Regions from separate parts of the Streptomyces sp. NPDC030021 genome, predicted to be linked through region 4. Evidence: riboswitches for the same ligand, from Rfam matches in the RefSeq annotation. Region 4 holds a riboswitch; each other region holds the start of a gene.

The links. A riboswitch is a leader RNA that binds a small molecule or an ion and turns the genes downstream of it on or off. The one in region 4 is predicted to bind cobalamin.
Region 1: it holds a riboswitch for cobalamin, as region 4 does, so the genes downstream of both, ACZ4YL_RS15570 (cobalamin biosynthesis protein) here and metE (5-methyltetrahydropteroyltriglutamate--homocysteine S-methyltransferase) in region 4, are expected to answer to the same signal.
Region 2: it holds a riboswitch for cobalamin, as region 4 does, so the genes downstream of both, ACZ4YL_RS10340 (CoA-acylating methylmalonate-semialdehyde dehydrogenase) here and metE (5-methyltetrahydropteroyltriglutamate--homocysteine S-methyltransferase) in region 4, are expected to answer to the same signal.
Region 3: it holds a riboswitch for cobalamin, as region 4 does, so the genes downstream of both, ACZ4YL_RS06350 (ribonucleoside-diphosphate reductase subunit alpha) here and metE (5-methyltetrahydropteroyltriglutamate--homocysteine S-methyltransferase) in region 4, are expected to answer to the same signal.

The regions. Positions count from the first base shown of each region.
Region 1 is NZ_JBVIAH010000007.1:61,958-66,342, reverse strand. Features, by position in the region: gene ACZ4YL_RS15580 (putative cobaltochelatase) at 1-143, opposite strand, end outside; partial or broken gene ACZ4YL_RS15575 (cobyric acid synthase) at 415-1,971, opposite strand; gene ACZ4YL_RS15570 (cobalamin biosynthesis protein) at 1,968-2,930, opposite strand; cobalamin riboswitch at 2,967-3,121, opposite strand; gene ACZ4YL_RS15565 (hypothetical protein) at 3,245-3,466, opposite strand; gene ACZ4YL_RS15560 (inorganic phosphate transporter) at 3,498-4,385, opposite strand, start outside.
Region 2 is NZ_JBVIAH010000004.1:314,064-318,448, reverse strand. Features, by position in the region: gene ACZ4YL_RS10350 (enoyl-CoA hydratase/isomerase family protein) at 1-388, opposite strand, end outside; gene ACZ4YL_RS10345 (acyl-CoA dehydrogenase family protein) at 385-1,539, opposite strand; gene ACZ4YL_RS10340 (CoA-acylating methylmalonate-semialdehyde dehydrogenase) at 1,536-3,035, opposite strand; cobalamin riboswitch at 3,240-3,410, opposite strand; gene ACZ4YL_RS10335 (short-chain fatty acyl-CoA regulator family protein) at 3,514-4,385, opposite strand, start outside.
Region 3 is NZ_JBVIAH010000003.1:64,105-68,489, forward strand. Features, by position in the region: gene ACZ4YL_RS06350 (ribonucleoside-diphosphate reductase subunit alpha) at 1-1,553, opposite strand, end outside; cobalamin riboswitch at 1,697-1,818, opposite strand; gene ACZ4YL_RS06355 (GNAT family N-acetyltransferase) at 1,870-2,367, opposite strand; gene ACZ4YL_RS06360 (CstA-like transporter-associated (seleno)protein) at 2,466-2,663, opposite strand; gene ACZ4YL_RS06365 (carbon starvation CstA family protein) at 2,660-4,385, opposite strand, start outside.
Region 4 is NZ_JBVIAH010000015.1:47,691-52,075, forward strand. Features, by position in the region: gene metE (5-methyltetrahydropteroyltriglutamate--homocysteine S-methyltransferase) at 1-1,569, opposite strand, end outside; cobalamin riboswitch at 1,750-1,978, opposite strand; gene ACZ4YL_RS27100 (hypothetical protein) at 2,194-2,748, shown strand; gene ACZ4YL_RS27105 (FAD-dependent oxidoreductase) at 2,846-4,385, opposite strand, start outside.

The DNA of each region.
Region 1 (4,385 bases), on a different contig from region 4:
GCGCGGACGGCGGTGGACTTGGCGGTCCCCTTCTCACCGCGCACGAGCACCCCGCCGACCGCCGGGCTCACGGCGTTGAGCAGGAGCGCCAGCCGCAGGTCGGACTGGCCGACCACTGCGGTGAACGGGTAGGGCGTGCTCATGCGTTGCTCACTCCTTGGAAGGTGCGGACCGTTGCCGTGTGCGGCGCCGCTGCCGGGGCTCCGCCCCAGACCCCGCGCGTCAAACGCCGGCGGGGCTTGATGTGGCTGGTGCCGTGCGCCCGGTGCGGCTGGATTGCCGGCAGGGCAATTTCAGCCCCGCCCGGGGGCCCCTCCCCGCGGTAGCCGGGGGAGTTTGAGGCGCGGGTCTGGGCGGAGCCCGGTTTCGGGAAGGGGCGGGGTGGGGGACAGCCCCGCAGGGCCCGGCCCCTCATGGTGCGCCCGGCGGCAGGAAGGGCAGGCCGGCCGGGGCGCCGTCCTCGATCAGCTGCAGCAGCGCACGCGTATCCGCGTGTTCCTCGATCAGGTCGCCCAGCAGGTCCAGCTGCTCCTCCCGCAGCGCGGCGAACGAGGTGTCCGGCGCCGGGACGAAGCGGCGGCCGGCGGCCGTGGCCACCTCCCGCAGGAACGCCCGGCGGAAGCCGTCCGACTCCAGCGATCCGTGCCAGTGGGTGCCCCACACCGACCCGACCCGGCAGCCGTCCAGGAAGGCCTCGCCGCCGAGCACCTCGGCGACGCCGTGGTGGATCTCGTAGCCCGCGACGTCCTCGCCCAGCGCCGAGCCCACCGGTCGGGCCAGGGTCTTCTCGCGCTCGAAGCGGATGCGCACGGGCAGCAGGCCGAGGCCGTCGACCTCGCCCGCCTTCGATTCGACCTCGTCCGAGATCCGCTCGCCCAGGACCTGGAACCCGCCGCAGATGCCCAGGACCGGCCGCCCCTCGGCGGCCCGTCGCAGCAGCGCGTCCGCGAGCCCGCGTTCCCGCAGCCACTGAAGGGCCTTCACCGTGCCCCGGGTGCCGGGTACGACGACCAGGTCCGCGTCGGCCAGTTCCTCGGCCCGGTCCACGAACCGCACCACGACCCCCGGCTCCGCCGCGAGCGCGTCGACGTCCGTGAAGTTCGACATCAGCGGCACCGCGCACACGGCGACCCGCAGCACGTCCTCGCCCACCGGCGGAGCGACCACGGACTCGCGTACCGCCCCGCGCAGGGAGACCCGCAGGCCGTCCTCCTCGTCGATGCCCAGGCCGTGCTGGAACGGCAGCACCCCGTACGTGGCACGGCCCGTCAGGCCGCGGAGCATCTCCATGCCCGGCTCCAGCAGCGACACGTCGCCGCGGAACTTGTTGACCATGTATCCCGCGATCAGGGACTGGTCCTCGGGGGAGAGCAGCGCCGTCGTCCCGAAGAAGGACGCGAAGACCCCGCCGCGGTCGATGTCCCCGACCACGACCACCGGGAACCGCGCGGCCCGCGCGATCCCCATGTTCACGATGTCGGTCCGGCGCAGGTTGATCTCGGCCGGACTCCCCGCCCCCTCGCAGATCACGGCGTCATACGTGCCCCGCAGCTGCTCCAGGCAGTCCGTGACGATGCCGAGCAACTGCTCCTGGCGCCCGCCGTGCAGCGCCTTTCCGGGGGACGACCCCCCAGATCCCCCGAAGAACCCGCGGGCGCTCATCTCGCCCACCGGCTTGCCCAGCAGCACCACCTGGCTGCTGCGGTCACTGCCCGGCTTGAGCAGCACCGGGTTCATCAGCGCGGTCGGCTCCACGCGGGCCGCCTGGGCCTGCATCGCCTGGGCGCGCCCGATCTCGGCGCCCTCCAGCGTCACGAAGGAGTTCAGCGACATGTTCTGCGCCTTGAACGGCGCGACCTTCACACCCTGCCGGGCCAGCCAGCGGCAGATGCCCGCCGTGACCACGCTCTTGCCCGCGTCCGAGGTGGTGCCCGCGACCAGCAGACCGCCGCCGCGCTTCGCGCCGCTCATCCGCGCCGTCCTCTCCGTGCCGTTCGGGAGACCAGCAGCCGGGCGGCCACGCAGGCGCCCAGGGCCAGCCAGGTCACCTGCCGCGACAGCCGTACCGCCCGCTCGATGTCCGCGACCTCCACCGGCCGCCCGGCCCCGCCGTTCAGCACGGCCCGGTGCTCGACCCGGCCGCCGTACGCGAGGGTTCCGCCCAGTCTGACGCCCAGCGCCCCGGCGAAGGAGGCCTCGACGGGTCCGGCGTTCGGGCTCGGGTGCGCGGCGGCGTCCGCACGCCAGGCCCGTACGGCGCCCCGCCGGTCGGGGCCGGCCAGCACGGCGGCGACCGCCGTCAGCCGGGCCCCCGGCCAGCCGGCCAGGTCGTCGAGCCGGGCGGAGGCCCAGCCGTAGTGCAGGTAGCGGGGGGACTTGTGGCCGACCATCGCGTCCAGGGTGTTCACGGCGCGGAAGGCCAGCAGTCCGGGGACTCCGGCGACGGCGCCCCACACGAGGGCCCCGACCACCGCGTCGGAGGTGTTCTCGGCGACGGATTCCACGACGGCGCGGGCCATCTGCTGCCCGTCCAGGGCCTGCGGGTCGCGTCCGCACAGGTGGGGCAGCCGCTCCCGGGCCACCTCGATGTCCCCGGCGGCGAGCGCGCCGCCGATGGCGCGGGCCTCACGGCCCAGGGAGGTACCGCCCACGACGGCCCAGGTGGCGGCGGCCGTCAGGGCGATACGGGCGACTGCGGGCCGGGAGCGCACGGCTCGGGCGCCCAGCGCTCCGACGGCGGCCGCGCCCCCGGCGCACACCAGGGTGTGCAGGAGGCCCCGGGCGCGGTCGTCGCGCCACAGGGAGCGTTCGACGGCGGCGGCGGCCCGTCCGAAGGCGGCCACGGGGTGCCCTCGGCGCGGATCCCCGAGGATCCGGTCGCCGATCAGGCCCGCCGTGGCGCCGTACGCGAAGACGCGATCGGCACGCATGGTGACAGGTATGTCCTCACTCAGGGTCCGCGCCCTGGTTCGACGTGTCCGGCGGCGAGAGTTCCTGGCTCCCGGGACGCACGCGCGGCGTGCGGTTCCGGTGACAGTGGCGGGACCGCGCCGGATTCGCACCGGACTTCCTCTCCATGCCGCCGTATTGGCTCCGGCAGTCCACCACGCACGCCGAAGGCCCGTCAACTCGCCGTTGACCTGCGGCGCGGCAGGGGCGCGGCAGGGGGCGAGGGATGCGAAAGGCTCCCTCCGGGACAAACCCGGAGGGAGCCTTCACGCCTGGTCGGCCGCAGGGCGGCGGATCAGGCGACGATCAGGTAGATCCCGTAGCCCACGGCCGCGGCGATGACCGCGAAGCAGGCGTACGCGCCGCTGCGGGCGAGGGTGGCGGTGCCACCCTGCTCGGTGGCGGTCTCGTGCTTGGACAGGCCCACCAGGCCCAGGGTGAAGAGGGCCACGAGGGCGACGGTGGCGAAGAGGCTGACCCCGAAGACGGAGCCGAGCGCTTCCCAGTCGATCTTCATACTGCCGTTTCCTCTTGTGTCTCTGTCTCGGTCAGACCGCGGCGGCCGGAGCCGCCGGGGTCTGCGTCGCGGCCGGGATGGTGGCCTTGAGGTCTTCGTCCGTGACCGCGGCGGTGGTGCCGGCGGCGGCGACGGTCGGCGGGACGGTGACCGCGGCGATCGCCGTGGTGACGACACCCGGCTCCTCGGCGCGGGCCGGCTCCACCTCGTTGACGTTGTTGTGGTCGACGACCTGGCGGCGCGAGATGAACCAGATGGCCAGGCAGGAGCCGATCAGGAAGAGCGTGACCGCGGCGATGCCGACGTCACCGATGCGCATGACCAGCTCGGCACCGGCCGAGACCAGCGCGGCGGCCGGCAGGGTCAGGCCCCAGGCGATGAACATGCGGGTCGCGGTGGACCAGCGGACCACACCGCCCTTGCGGCCCAGGCCCGCACCCATGACCGCACCGGAGCACGAGTGGGTGGTGGAGAGCGAGAAGCCCAGGTTCGAGGAGGCGAGGATGACGGACGCGGCCGAGGTCTGGGCGGCGAAGCCCTGCTGCGGGTGCAGGTCGGTCAGGCCGCTGCCCATGGTGCGGATGATGCGCCAGCCGCCCAGGTAGGTGCCCATCGCGATGGCCATGCCGGCGGAGACGATGACCCAGACCGGCGGGTTCGCGTCGGGCGCGATCGCGCCGCCGGCGATGAGGGCCAGGGTGATGATGCCCATCGTCTTCTGCGCGTCGTTGGTGCCGTGCGCGAGGGAGACGAGACCGGCCGAGGCGATCTGACCGGCGCGGTAACCCTTGGCGGAGGTCTTCTCGCCGACCTTGTCGCCCAGCTTGTAGGTGAGCTTGGCGGCCAGGTACGCGGCGATGCCGGCCACCAGCGGGGCGGCGATCGCGGGGATGAGGACCTTGGTGACGACGACGCTGCC
Region 2 (4,385 bases), on a different contig from region 4:
CGCCGCCGCCCATGACGATGCCGTCCATGAGGGCGACGTACGGCTTGGGGTAGCGGGCGATGCGGGCGTTGAGCCGGTACTCGTCGCGCCAGAAGCCGGCCGAGGCCGTGCCGCCCGTGCGGGCGTCCTCGTAGATCGCGCGGATGTCACCGCCCGCGCACAGGCCGCGTTCACCGGCCCCCTCGATGACGACGGCCGCGACGTCCGGGTCGTGCTGCCAGTCGGCGAGCGCCCCGTCGATGCGCAGCACCATGGCGTGGGTGAGGGCGTTGAGGGCCTTGGGGCGGTTGAGGGTGATGTAGGCGGTGTGGCCCTCGGTCCGCAGGAGCACGTGGTCCTGGTCCTGGCCGTGGTCCTGGTCGTGGGCCCCGGGGGATCCGTGGTTCATCGCAGGGCCTCCGTGAGCCCGCGGGCGACGATGATGCGCATGACCTCGTTGGTGCCTTCCAGGATCTGGTGGACCCGAAGGTCGCGGACGATCTTCTCGATGCCGTACTCGCTCAAGTAGCCGTAACCTCCGTGGAGTTGGAGGGCCCGGTCGGCGACCGCGTAGCCGGTGTCGGTGGCGAACCGCTTGGCCATCGCGCACAGCTGCGGGGCCAGGGGGTCGCCCCGGTCCAGCGCGTCGGCGGCCTGGCGGACCAGGGCGCGGGCCGCGGCCAGCTCGGTGGCCATGTCCGCGAGCCGGAACTGCAGGGCCTGGGCGTCCAGCAGCCGGGCCCCGAACGCCTCCCGGTCGGCCAGGTACGCGAGGCTGCGGTCCAGCGCGCTCTGCGCACCGCCCAGCGAGCAGGCGGCGATGCCGAGGCGGCCGCCGTTGAGGCCGTTCATGGCGATGCGGAAGCCGTCGCCCTCGGCGCCGAGACGCCGGTCGGCGGGGACGCGGACCCCGTCGAGGATCACCTGGCGGGTGGGCTGGGCGTTCCAGCCCATCTTGCGCTCGTCCGGGCCGAAGGAGACCCCGGCGTCCGCGCGTTCGACGACGAACGCGGAGACGCCGCCCGCGCCCTCGCCGCCGGTGCGCGCCATGACGATGTAGACCTCGGAGGTGCCGGCGCCGGAGATGAACTGCTTGACACCGGTCAGCACATAGCCGTCGTCCGTGCGCTCGGCCCGGGTGCGCAGCCTGGCCGCGTCGGAGCCGGCGCCGGGTTCGGTCAGACAATAGCTGCCCAGCGACCGGGCGGAGCACAGGTCGGGGAGCCAGCGGGCCCACTGGTCCGCGTCCCCGTACCGGTCGACCATCCAGGCGACCATGTTGTGGATGGAGAGGTACCCGGCGATGGAGGGGCAACCGGTGGCGAGGGTCTCGAAGACGAGGACGCCGTCGCTGCGGCTGAGCCCGGAACCGCCGTGCTCCTCGCGGACGTAGACGCCGCCGAGCCCGAGGTCCGCCGCCTTGCGGATCACGTCCAGCGGGAAGTGCTTGTCCTGGTCCCAGGTGACGGCGTACGGGCCGAGCTGCTCCTGGGCGAAGTCGAGGGTGACCTCGGCGAGGGCGAGCTGATCGGGGCTGAGGGTGAGGGTCACCGGGCTCATCCCATCGTCGGGATGGTGAAGCTCGCGCCCTCCTTGGCCCCGGAGGGCCAGCGCGAGGTGACGGTCTTGGTACGGGTGTAGAAGCGGAACGAGTCGGGGCCGTGCTGGTTCAGGTCGCCGAAGCCGGACCGCTTCCAGCCGCCGAAGGTGTGGTACGCCACTGGGACGGGGATCGGCACGTTGACGCCGACCATGCCGGCGCCCACCCGGCGGGTGAAGTCGCGCGCCGTGTCCCCGTCACGGGTGAAGATCGCGACGCCGTTGCCGTACGGGTGCTCGGTGGGCAGGCGCAGGGCCTCCTCGTAGTCGGCGGCCCGTACGACGGACAGCACCGGGCCGAAGATCTCCTCGCGGTAGATCCGCATCTGCGGGGTCACGCGGTCGAAGAGGGTCGCTCCGGCGAAGAAGCCGTCCTCGTGCCCGGGCAGGGTGAACCCGCGCCCGTCCACGACGAGTTCGGCGCCCTCGGTGGCTCCGATGCCGACGTAGCGGTTCACCCGGTCGAGCGCGTCCTGGCTGACCAGCGGCCCGAAGTCGGCCTCGGGGTCGTCGGAGCGGCCCACGTGCAGGGTGGCGATGCGCTCCGTCAACTTGGCCACGAGGGCGTTCGCGGTCTCCTCGCCGACGGGTACGGCGACGGCGATGGCCATGCAGCGCTCGCCCGCGGAGCCGTAGCCGGCGCCGATGAGGGCCTCCACGGCCTGGTCGAGGTCGGCGTCGGGCATCACGATCATGTGGTTCTTGGCGCCGCCGAAGCACTGGGCGCGCTTGCCGTGGGCCGCGGCGGTGGCGTAGATGTGCGCGGCGATCGGAGTGGAGCCGACGAAGCCGAGGGCCTGCACGCGCGGGTCTTCGAGGAGGGTGTCGACGGCCTCCTTGCCGCCGTTGACCACATTGAGCACGCCGGGCGGCAGACCGGCCTCCAGGAACAGCTCGGCGAGGCGCAGCGGTACGGAGGGGGCGCGCTCGGAGGGCTTCAGGATGAAGGAGTTGCCGCAGGCCAGGGCGGGTGCGGCCTGCCACAGGGGGATCATCGCGGGGAAGTTGAAGGGGGTGATCCCGGCGACCACGCCCAGCGGTGAGCGCAGGGAATGCACGTCGATCCCGGTACCCGCGTTGTCGGTGAACTCGCCCTTGAGCAGGTGCGGGACACCGGCGGCGAACTCGACCACCTCCAGGCCGCGTTGCAGGTCTCCGTGGGCGTCGGCGACGGTCTTGCCGTGCTCGGAGGACAACAGCCGGGCGAGGGAGTCCCGTTCGCCCTCGACCAGCTGGAGGAAGCGCAGCAGTACGCGCGAGCGGCGCTGCGGGTTCCACTGCCCCCAGTCGGCCTGCGCCTCCTCGGCGTTCGCGATGGCGGCCTCGGTGTCGGCCCGCCCCGCGAGCGGTACCCGGGCCTGGACGGCACCGGTGTTGGGTTCGTACACGTCGGTGAAGAGGCCGGAGGATCCGGTGGTGTGCTTGCCGCCGATGAAATGGGTGAGTTCACGGACCATGGGTGCCTGCTCTCGTCAGGTTGGATCCGGGGATGGCACGGCCGACCGGCGGACCGCACCCGATGGGGCGCGCCGCTGGGGAGGGTCGTGGGACTGGTCGAAAGAGACGACCTATGAGCGCGCGAACGTGTGTGTGCGCTCCGCCGGATCACCAGGGTCGTGGGTACAAACCGGTGCCATGCGTGTCTGCTCCATCCTCGTGGACAACACGGAACATCCGCGGCCGGTATCCTGACTCCCGGATCCCCGCGTGCCGCCCGCCTTCCCGACAGGCCTCGTCAGTGGCGTGTTGATGGCAGCACACTCCCCGGTCACAGTGGCGGGACCGTGCCGGTTTCTCACCGGCTTCCCTGCACCGCGGACCTTGTGCCACGAACATATAGTTGGACGTCCTAGTAAGTCCAGAGCCGCCGCCGCGCGCCTTCGCCATCCGGCCGCGTCGCCCCGCCCGCGACCCGAGTCCGCGGTTGACGCCCGCTCAGTCCCGCGCCGGGGCCGCGTTCCTGGTCACTGGGTACGGGATGAAGGTGCTGCTGTTCTCGTCCACGGCCAGCGCCCGCCCGAGCGGCGGCACGGCCCGCTGCGGGCAGTCGAGGCGTTCGCAGAGGCGGCAGCCCATGCCGATCGGGGTGGCGGCCGCCGTGTTGTCGAGGTCCAGCCCGTCGGCGTACACGAGCCGCGAGGCGTGCCGGATCTCGCAGCCGAGCCCGATCGCGAAGGTCTTGCCGGGCTCGCCCCAGCCGCCGCGGTGACGGGTGACGGCCCGGGCGGTCCACAGGTACCGCTGCCCGTCGGGCATGGCGGCCACCTGGACGTGGATGCGGCCGGGCGCGGCGAAGGCCTCGTACACGTTCCACAGCGGGCAGGTGCCGCCCGCGCGGGAGAAGTGGAATCCGGTCGCCGACTGCCGCTTGGACATGTTCCCGGCCCGGTCCACCCGGACGAAGGAGAAGGGCACCCCGCGCAGCCTGGGCCGCTGCAGGGTGCTCAGCCGGTGGCAGACCGTCTCGTAGCCGATCCCGAAGTGGTCGGTGAGCCGCTCGATGTCGTAGCGGAACTCCTCAGCAGCCGCGTGGAAGGCGCGGTACGGGAGGATGAGCGCGCCCGCGAAGTGGTTGGCGATGCCGATCCGCGCGAGGGCGTGGACAGGGGAGCCGGGCGGGAAGTCCTCGGCGGCCAGCCGGTCCAGCTCGTCCCCGTACTCGATCAGCGCCAGCTGGGTGGCCATCCGGAACGCCTGCTGCCCCGGCCGGAGCCGGTTCGACAGGTGCAGCACCCGGGCGGCGGGGTCGTAGTGGTGCAGTCGGTCGGAGTCCGTGGCCGTCCGGATCCCGTGCCGGTCGGAGAGCC
Region 3 (4,385 bases), on a different contig from region 4:
AGGCCCATCGCGCCCAGACCCACCGGGCGCCAGCGGGCGTTGGAGCGGCCGGCCTGCTCGGTCGGGTAGAAGTTGATGTCCACCACGCGGTCGAGGAAGGTGACGGCGGTGCGGACGGTCTCGTCGATCCGCTCCCAGTCGATCTCGCCGTCCACGACGAAGGCGCCCAGGTTGACCGAGCCGAGGTTGCAGACGGCCGTCTCGCCGTCGTTGGTGACCTCGATGATCTCGGTGCACAGGTTCGAGGAGTGCACGACCGTGCCCGGCTCGGCGGTCTGGTTCGCCGTGCGGTTGGAGGCGTCCTTGAAGGTCATCCAGCCCTGGCCGGTCTGCGCGAGGGTGCGCATCATCCGGCCGTACAGGTCGCGGGCGGGCATGGTCTTGCGGGCCAGGCCGTCCGCCTCGGCCTTGCGGTAGGCGGCGTCGAACGCGTCGCCCCACAGGTCGACCAGCTCGGGCACGTCGGCCGGGGAGAACAGCGACCAGTCGGCGTCGGCGTTCACGCGGCGCATGAACTCGTCCGGCACCCAGTGGGCGAGGTTCAGGTTGTGCGTACGGCGCTGGTCCTCACCGGTGTTGTCGCGGAGCTCCAGGAACTCCTCGATGTCCGCGTGCCAGGTCTCCAGGTAGACGGCGGCGGCGCCCTTGCGGCGGCCACCCTGGTTCACGGCGGCGACGGAGGCGTCGAGGGTCTTCAGGAACGGCACGATGCCGTTGGAGTGGCCGTTGGTGCCACGGATCAGCGAACCGCGGGCGCGGATACGGGAGTACGAGAGGCCGATGCCGCCGGCGTGCTTGGAGAGGCGGGCGACCTGGTGGTAGCGGTCGTAGATCGAGTCGAGCTCGTCCAGCGGGGAGTCCAGCAGGTAGCAGGAGGACATCTGCGGGTGCCGGGTACCGGAGTTGAAGAGCGTGGGGGAGGACGGCAGGTAGTCCAGGCGGCTCATCAGCCGGTACAGCGAGGCCACTTCCTCCACGGCCTGGACGCTGTCGTCGGCGGCCAGACCGCAGGCCACGCGCAGCATGAAGTACTGCGGGGTCTCGATGACCTGACGGGTGATCGGGTGGCGCAGCAGGTAGCGGCTGTGCAGGGTGCGCAGGCCGAAGAAGCCGAAGCGGTCGTCGGCGCCCTCGGCGAGGGTCAGTTCGACGAGCGAGTCGAGCCGGCCCGCGTGGGTGCGGACGAACTCGGCCGTGCGGTCGGCGATGAGGCCCTCGCGGTGGCCGACCTCGACGGAGGCCGAGAAGGACGTGGAGCCCTGGCTCGCGGCCTCGTCGCGCACGGCCAGCGTCAGCAGGCGGGCGGCGAGCCGGGAGTAGGCCGGGTCCTCGGAGATCAGACCGGCGGCGGCCTCCGTGGCCAGCCCGCGCAGTTCGGCGTCGTCGGCGGCGGAGCTGCGGCCGCGCAGCGCGGAGGCCGCGACCCGGCCGGGGTCGGTGTCGGGGAGGTCCGCCGTAAGTTCGGTGAGGGTACGCAGCAGCGTGGCCCCCGGGCCCTCGGTGTTGTCGCCAGAAGTGGACTCGGCGCGCGGTGCGGAAGGCGCGATGGTCACGGCGGGAGCTCTCCCTCGCTCGGCCCGGTCATCGGCGGAGCGGGGCGCGAGCGGGCGCATGCGGGCGCGACGAGAACGCGTACCCCGCATGGCGTCCACCGGCCCAACCGCGAGGCCCGGACGAATCGGCACCCGGTTCGGTCGAGCCGGGCGCGCTGTCGGCAGGTCATCGGACTTGGCGTCCGGTAGCCGGACACTTCATACCGTTGCGGGACAGTTCCGGATTCGCACCGGATTCCCCTGCAGCGACAGCAGGCATGAGCATACATGTGGGGGCGGCCCTGTGCGGTAACCCCCACATGTAGTGTCGGCGTGGCTACAGCTTGAGCCGGTAAGTGAGGAGTGTCAGGCCCTCGATCGGCGCCCAGTCCCGCTCCGGAGTGCGTACGAAGCCCAGGCGCGCGTAGATCCGGTGGGCGCCGGCCATGCTGCGCTGGGTGGAGAGAACCAGGCCCGTCACGCCCTCCAGGGCCCGCGCCCGCTCGACGCAGGCGCGCACCAGAGCCTCGCCGGCGCCCTGGCCGCGCGCCTCGTGGGCCACCGCGAGCATCCGGAACTCCGCCTCGTCGGGGGCCGCGATGTCGGCGAGCGGACTGCCCGGAGCGGCGAAGGTCACACCGCCCAGCACCCGCCCGTCCCGCTCGGCGACGAGCACCTCGGCCTGGGCGGCCCGGCCGGCCACGTCGCGCAGCACGTTCAGGTAGTGGTCGTCCTCGTTGAAGTCCAGATGCCCGTCGGCGAGGTAGGCCTGCGCCGTGATCTCACCCAGCTCCGCGTACTCGGCGGGCAGCACCGCCCTGATCACCATGTCCATGCGGTCGAGTGTGCAGGACGGGTGCCGACGGGCGGGCGCCGACCGTACGAAGGCCCCGCCGCGGGGAGCGGCGGGGCCTTCGGTGTGCGGGGCGGGGCTCAGCAGCAGCGGAAGCCCTCGCGGGGGTCCGCCTCGCGGGCGTCCGTACGGGCGCGTTCGAAGGCGCGGCGGGTCAGGACCTCCGCGTCCGGGTCGTGGGAGCGGGCGTGGGCCACGTAGCGGTCGTACGCGGCCTCCCCCGAGAACTCCCGTACGTAGAACCGGGCCCTGGCCAGCACGCTCCGTACGGTGCTCACGCCACCGGCTCCTTGACGTGTCCGCCGCCCGCGTCCGGGCCCGCCGCGGCGAGCTCCGCCCGCTCCTCGGCGGTCGCGATCAGTCCGGCCGGAGCGACGATCTTCGACTCGGTCCACGGGGTCTCGGAGAGGGTCGCCGACCCCGGGTCGCGGACGGCCTTGAGGCAGGTCCGGGCCGCGTCCGCGAGGACCACGATGATCAGGACCGCGAAGAGGGCGCACAGGACGCCGTCGACTGTGGCGTTGGTGACCACGGTGTGCATGTCGTCCATGTTCTTGGCGGGCGGCAGGACCTTGTCGGCGTCGATGCCGGCCTGGTACTTGTCGCGCTGGGCGAAGAAGCCGACCTTCACGTCCTCGGAGAAGATCTTCTGGTAGCTCGCGGTGAGGGTCACCGTGGCGTCCCAGACCAGCGGAACGCCCGTCACCCAGGCCCACTTGAGCCGGCCGGACTTGATCAGCAGCGTGGTGCAGACGGCCAGTGCGACCGCGGCGAGCAGCTGGTTGGCGATGCCGAAGAGCGGGAAGAGCTGGTTGATCCCGCCGAGCGGGTCCTTGATGCCGACCCACAGGAAGTAGCCCCAGCCGCCGACGACGATCGCGCTCGCGAACCACACGCCGGGCTTCCAGCTGACGTCCTTGAAGGACTTGTGCACGTTGCCGAGGGTGTCCTGGAGCATGAACCGGCCCACGCGGGTGCCCGCGTCGAGCGTCGTCAGGATGAAGAGCGCCTCGAACATGATGGCGAAGTGATACCAGAAGGCCTTCATGCCGGCGCCGCCGACCACGGCGGAGAAGATCTCCGACATTCCGAGTGCGAAGGTCGGCGCGCCACCCGTGCGCGAGAGCAGACTGGCTTCCTCGACGTCCTTCGCGGCCTGGGCGAGCGCCTCGGGGGAGATGGCGAAGCCGAAGTTGGTCACCGCCTGGGAGGCGGATTCGACCGTGGTGCCGATGACCCCGCCGGGGGAGTTGACCGCGAAGAAGAGCCCGGGCTCGATGATGCAGGCCGCGATGATCGCCATGACGGCGACGAAGGACTCGGTCAGCATGGCGCCGTAGCCGATCATGCGGACCTGGGTCTCCTTCTGGATCATCTTCGGGGTGGTTCCCGAGGAGACCAGGGCGTGGAAGCCGGAGAGCGCGCCACAGGCGATGGTGATGAAGACGAAGGGGAACATCGACCCGGCGAAGACCGGTCCGTCGCCGCTCGCCGCGAAGTCGGTGACCGAGGGCATCTTCAGGGTGGGCATCGCGATGACCACGCCGATGGCGAGGAGCGCGATGGTGCCGACCTTCATGAAGGTGGAGAGGTAGTCGCGGGGGGCGAGCAGCATCCACACCGGCAGCACCGATGCCAGGAAGCCGTACACCACCATCCAAATGACCAGCGTCTCCTTCTCCAGGGTGAAGGTGCCCGCGAAGGAGGACTCGGCGACCCAGCCGCCCGCGACGATGGCGAGCAGCAGCAGCGCGACGCCGATGACGGAGACCTCGGTGACCCGGCCCGGCCGCAGGACGCGCAGATAGAAGCCCATGAAGATGGCGATCGGGATGGTCATGCCGATGGAGAAGACGCCCCAGGGCGAGTGCGCCAGGGCGTTGACGATGACCAGGGCCAGTACCGCCAGCAGGATGATCATGATGGCGAACACGGCGATCAGGGCGGCGGCCCCGCCGACGGGGCCGATCTCGTCCCGGGCCATCTGGCCGAGCGAACGC
Region 4 (4,385 bases):
CTGGGTGGCCAGGTACCCGGTGAGCTGCTCGGCGAAGTACTGGACCATGTCGTTGCGTTCGGGCTCGCCGTGCACGAGGACGTCGATGCCGGCCTTCTCCTGGAAGGCCAGGACCTCCCGGATCTCGGTCCGGATGCGGTCCTCGTAGCCGGCGGTGTCGATGCGCCCGGCCCGCAGGTCGGCGCGGGCCGTGCGCAGTTCGGTGGTCTGCGGGAACGATCCGATCGTGGTCGTCGGAAGCAGCGGGAGACCCAGGTGCGCCCGCTGGGCGGCGGCCCGCTCCGCGTACGGCCGGCCGCGCCGCCCGTCCGCGTCGGTGACGGCGGCGGTGCGGGCCCGGACCGCCGGATCGTGGGTGAGGGCGGAGCCGGCGCGGGAGGCCAGGTAGGCCCGGTTGGCGACGAGTTCGGCGGCGATGGCGTCCGTGCCGCGCGCCAGGCCCCGGGCGAGGGTGGCGACCTCCGCGGTCTTCTGGCGGGCGAAGGCGAGCCAGCGCCGGACCTGCGGGTCGATGTCCCGTTCGGCGGTGGCGTCCAGCGGCACGTGGAGCAGGGAGCAGGAGGTGGCCACGTCCACCCGGCCGGCGAGCCCCAGGAGGGTTCCGAGGGTGGCGAGGGACTTCTCGTAGTCGTTGATCCAGATGTTGCGGCCGCTCACGACACCGGCGACGAGGCGCTTGCCGGGCAGGCCCCCGACGGCGGCGAGGTCGTCGAGGTTCGCGGCCGCGGCCTCGGTGAAGTCCAGGGCGAGCCCTTCGACGGGTGCCTTGGCCAGCACGGGCAGGGCTTCGCCGAGCCGGTCGAAGTAGGAGGCGACGAGCAGCTTGGGCCGGTCGGTCAGGCCGCCGAGTTCCCGGTACGCGCGGGCGGTGGCGTTCAGCTCGGCCGGGGTGCGGTCCTGCACCAGGGCGGGCTCGTCCAGTTGCACCCACTCGGCTCCGGCGGCGCGCAGGTCGGCCAGGACCTGGGCGTAGACGGGCAGGAGCCGGTCGAGCAGGGCCAGCGGATCGAAGCCGGCGGCGACGCCGGGGGCGGGCTTGGCCAGCAGCAGGTAGGTGACGGGGCCGACCAGGACCGGGCGGGCGGTGTGGCCCAGCCGGAGCGCTTCCCCCAGCTGGGCGACCTGCTGGGTGGAGTCGGCGGTGAAGACGGTGTCGGAGCCGAGTTCCGGCACCAGGTAGTGGTAGTTGGTGTCGAACCACTTGGTCATCTCCAGCGGCGCCACGTCCTGCGTACCGCGCGCCATCGCGAAGTACCCGTCGAGCGGGTCGGCCGCGACGGCGGCGCGGTGCCGTTCGGGGACGGCACCGACCATCACGCTGGTGTCCAGCACGTGGTCGTAGTACGAGAAGTCACCGGTCGGCACCTCGGTGATGCCGGCGTCGGCCAGCTGCTGCCAGTTGGTGCGGCGCAGGTCGCGGGCGGTCTCCCGGAGGGCGTCGGCGGTGACGCGGCCCTTCCAGTAGCCCTCGACGGACTTCTTCAGTTCGCGGTTCTGGCCCTGGCGGGGGTAGCCGTACACGGTGGCCACGGTGGGCCGTCCTGCGGCGGCGGGGGTCGTGCGGGTCACGGAACTCTCCTTCGCGAGCGTTCTCCTGTGGACCCGGTGAGGGGCCGAGGGCGCGAAGGGATGACGAACCGGGCGGATCCCGACCGGGTACGGGTACGTGCAGCTGCACGCGTCCGCGGTCGTCCGCCTGACATGTCGCCGACCCGCCCACGAGGTCACCGGGATTTCCGTGCGCGATCGGTCGCGTACGGGCAACGGGCAGGTCTTCGGACTCGCGGGCACGTCTCGTCGTACGGATGCCGTACGAGACTCCTACTGGCCGTCGCTTCCCAGGCCCGTCCGGGCCCAGTGCGTATGACGGCGGTCGTTCCCGCTCACCGCTGCGGGGCAGTCCCGGATTCCCACCGGGTTCCCTCTTACGACGCATCCCGCCTGGCGGACGGGGCGAACCAGCTGCCCGGCCAGAGTAGTCGGCGTTCCCCGCCGGCGCGCGGAGTTGTCCGGCATCCGGATGGCGGGGTGAGACCCATGAGGGTCAAAATCCAGCCATTGAGTGAATTGCATCACTGAGGCGCGAGTTGTGTCCCTCTTGTCCGTTTACCGGATCGAACTGCCCGGTCAGCGCAGTACGTTGCAGCTCTCTGCATCGAGATCGCTCGATGACCACCGGAAGACCGAGGAAGTATGGGTTCCCCGATGAGCGCCCGGCCCAGGGCTGCCCTCGTCGTACGCGCCGCCCTGGTGTCCGTGCTGGCCTGGGGCGGCCTCACCGCGTGTGCCGCCGACGAGGAGAAGCTGCAGTACGCGACCGATTACGCGGGCCACGAACCGCTGGGCGTGGTCGGGTACCCCACCTCCGAGTCCCTCCGGATCACCCAGAAGCTGATCTGGCGGCTCGCCGACGGCAAGGCCGAGGAGGTGGAGGCGCTCGCCGCCGAGCCCGATGACGCGAAGGGGGACGTCGAGCGGACCGCCCGGAACTGGATCCGGGCCTTCCACGAGGGGGCCAAAGGGAAGGTGACCGCGGAGTTCTACGACGAGGGGTCCGTGCGGCAGCTCGTCGTCGTGTACTTCCACGACACGGGCCAGACCAAGTCGTTCGTGGTGCGCCTCACCGGCAGCACCGGAGAGAACGGCTGGCGCGTGTCCATGCGGGAGCCGGATCCGAAGCAGGCCTCGGCGGTCCCCGACTGGGTTCCCAGGACACCCGGGGGCCTCGGCTCGAAGACGACGCGATGACCCGGTCCGGCCGCCTCGTCGCCAGGTGAAAGGCGCCGTCCCGCGGATCACTCCGCCGGACGGCGCCCTCGTCTCTCCGGGAACGGATGCGGTCGGATCAGGACCGGTCCAGCAGCGTGGTCAGGACCTCGTGGAGGACCGCTGCCGGATCCGCCACCGCCTGCGCCGAGCGCCAGGCCACGAAACCGTCCGGGCGGACGAGGATCGCACCCTCCTCGGTCGTGCCGTGCACCTCGGTCCAGTCGCCGCCGTTCGCCGGGATCAGGTCGGCCTCCGGGCCGGTACCGATCGCGTACACGTCCAGGGGCAGGCCGAGCTCTTCGGCGACGGACCGCCCCGCGGCACGCCACGTCGTGCCCTCGGAGCACAGCAGGACGAAGGAACGCTCGTAGAGGTCCACGGTGGACTTCGGCTCCGGATCCCCCGGACCGCACAGCCACATGTGCGGTGCGCGGCTGCCCGGATCGCCGCAGAGCCGCATCCGGTCGGGTACGACGGGCCGGTCCGGGTCGGCTCCCAGCACCGCGCCCCGGTTGTAGCGGTAGCCCATGGCCACGGAGAGGACCCCGCCCTGCCGGCCGCCGCCACCGCCCGGCGCGGAGTCCGGCCCGGCCGCGGACGCGGCCCCGGAGGTGGACGCGGGCTCGGAGGCGGACCCGGGCTCGGGGTCGGGCTCGTACCCCGGGTGGCTGTGCTCCGCCGAACGCGCCGAGGCGCGCTCGCTCGTCGCCCGGGCCACCGGCAACCGCTCGGCCTCGTAGGTCTGCAGCAGCCCCGGCCCGGCCGAACCGTCCAGCACCGCGGCGAGCTTCCAGGCGATGTTGTGGGCGTCCTGGATGCCGGTGTTCGAGCCGAACGCCCCGGTGGGGGACATCTCGTGGGCGGAGTCACCGGCCAGGAAGACCCGGCCGACCGCGTACCGCTCGGCGACCCGCTCGGCGGCGTGCCACGGGGCCTTCCCGGTGACCTCGACGTCCAGGTCGGGGGCGCCGACGGCCCGGCGGATGTGCTCCACGCAGCGCTCGTCGGTGAAGTCCTCCAGCGTCTCCCCCCGGTCCGGGTGCCAGGGCGCGTGGAAGACCCACCGCTCGCCGTTGTCGACCGGCAGCAGGGCCCCGTCGGCATCGGGCTTGGTCAGGTAGCACACGATGAATCGCCGGTCGCCGACCACGTGGGGCAGCATCTGGGACCGGAAGGTGATGCTCACGTTGTGGAACAGGTCCCCGGAGCCGCTCTGGCCGATCCGGAGCGCCTCCCGCACGGGGCTGCGCGGCCCGTCGGCGGCGACGAGGTAGTCCGCGCGCACCGTGCTGTGCTCCCCGGTCTCCCGGTTCTTCACGATCGCGGTGACCCCGCCCGGGTCCTGGTCGAAGGAGAGGAGTTCGGTGGAGAACCGCAGGTCGGCTCCGAGTGAGGGGGTCACGGACATCAGGACCGGCTCGATGTCGTTCTGGCTGCACAGGCACCATGCCGCCGGACTGAAGCGCGCGAGCGCGCCGCCCGGGTCGATTTCCTGGAAGAGCCACTCCTGGTCGTCACCGGTCAGCGAGCCGCCCTGCATGATGCCGTGGTTGTCCGCCAGGACCGAGGCGGCCTCGCGGATCTGGTCCTCGACACGGGCGACCCGGAACAGTTCC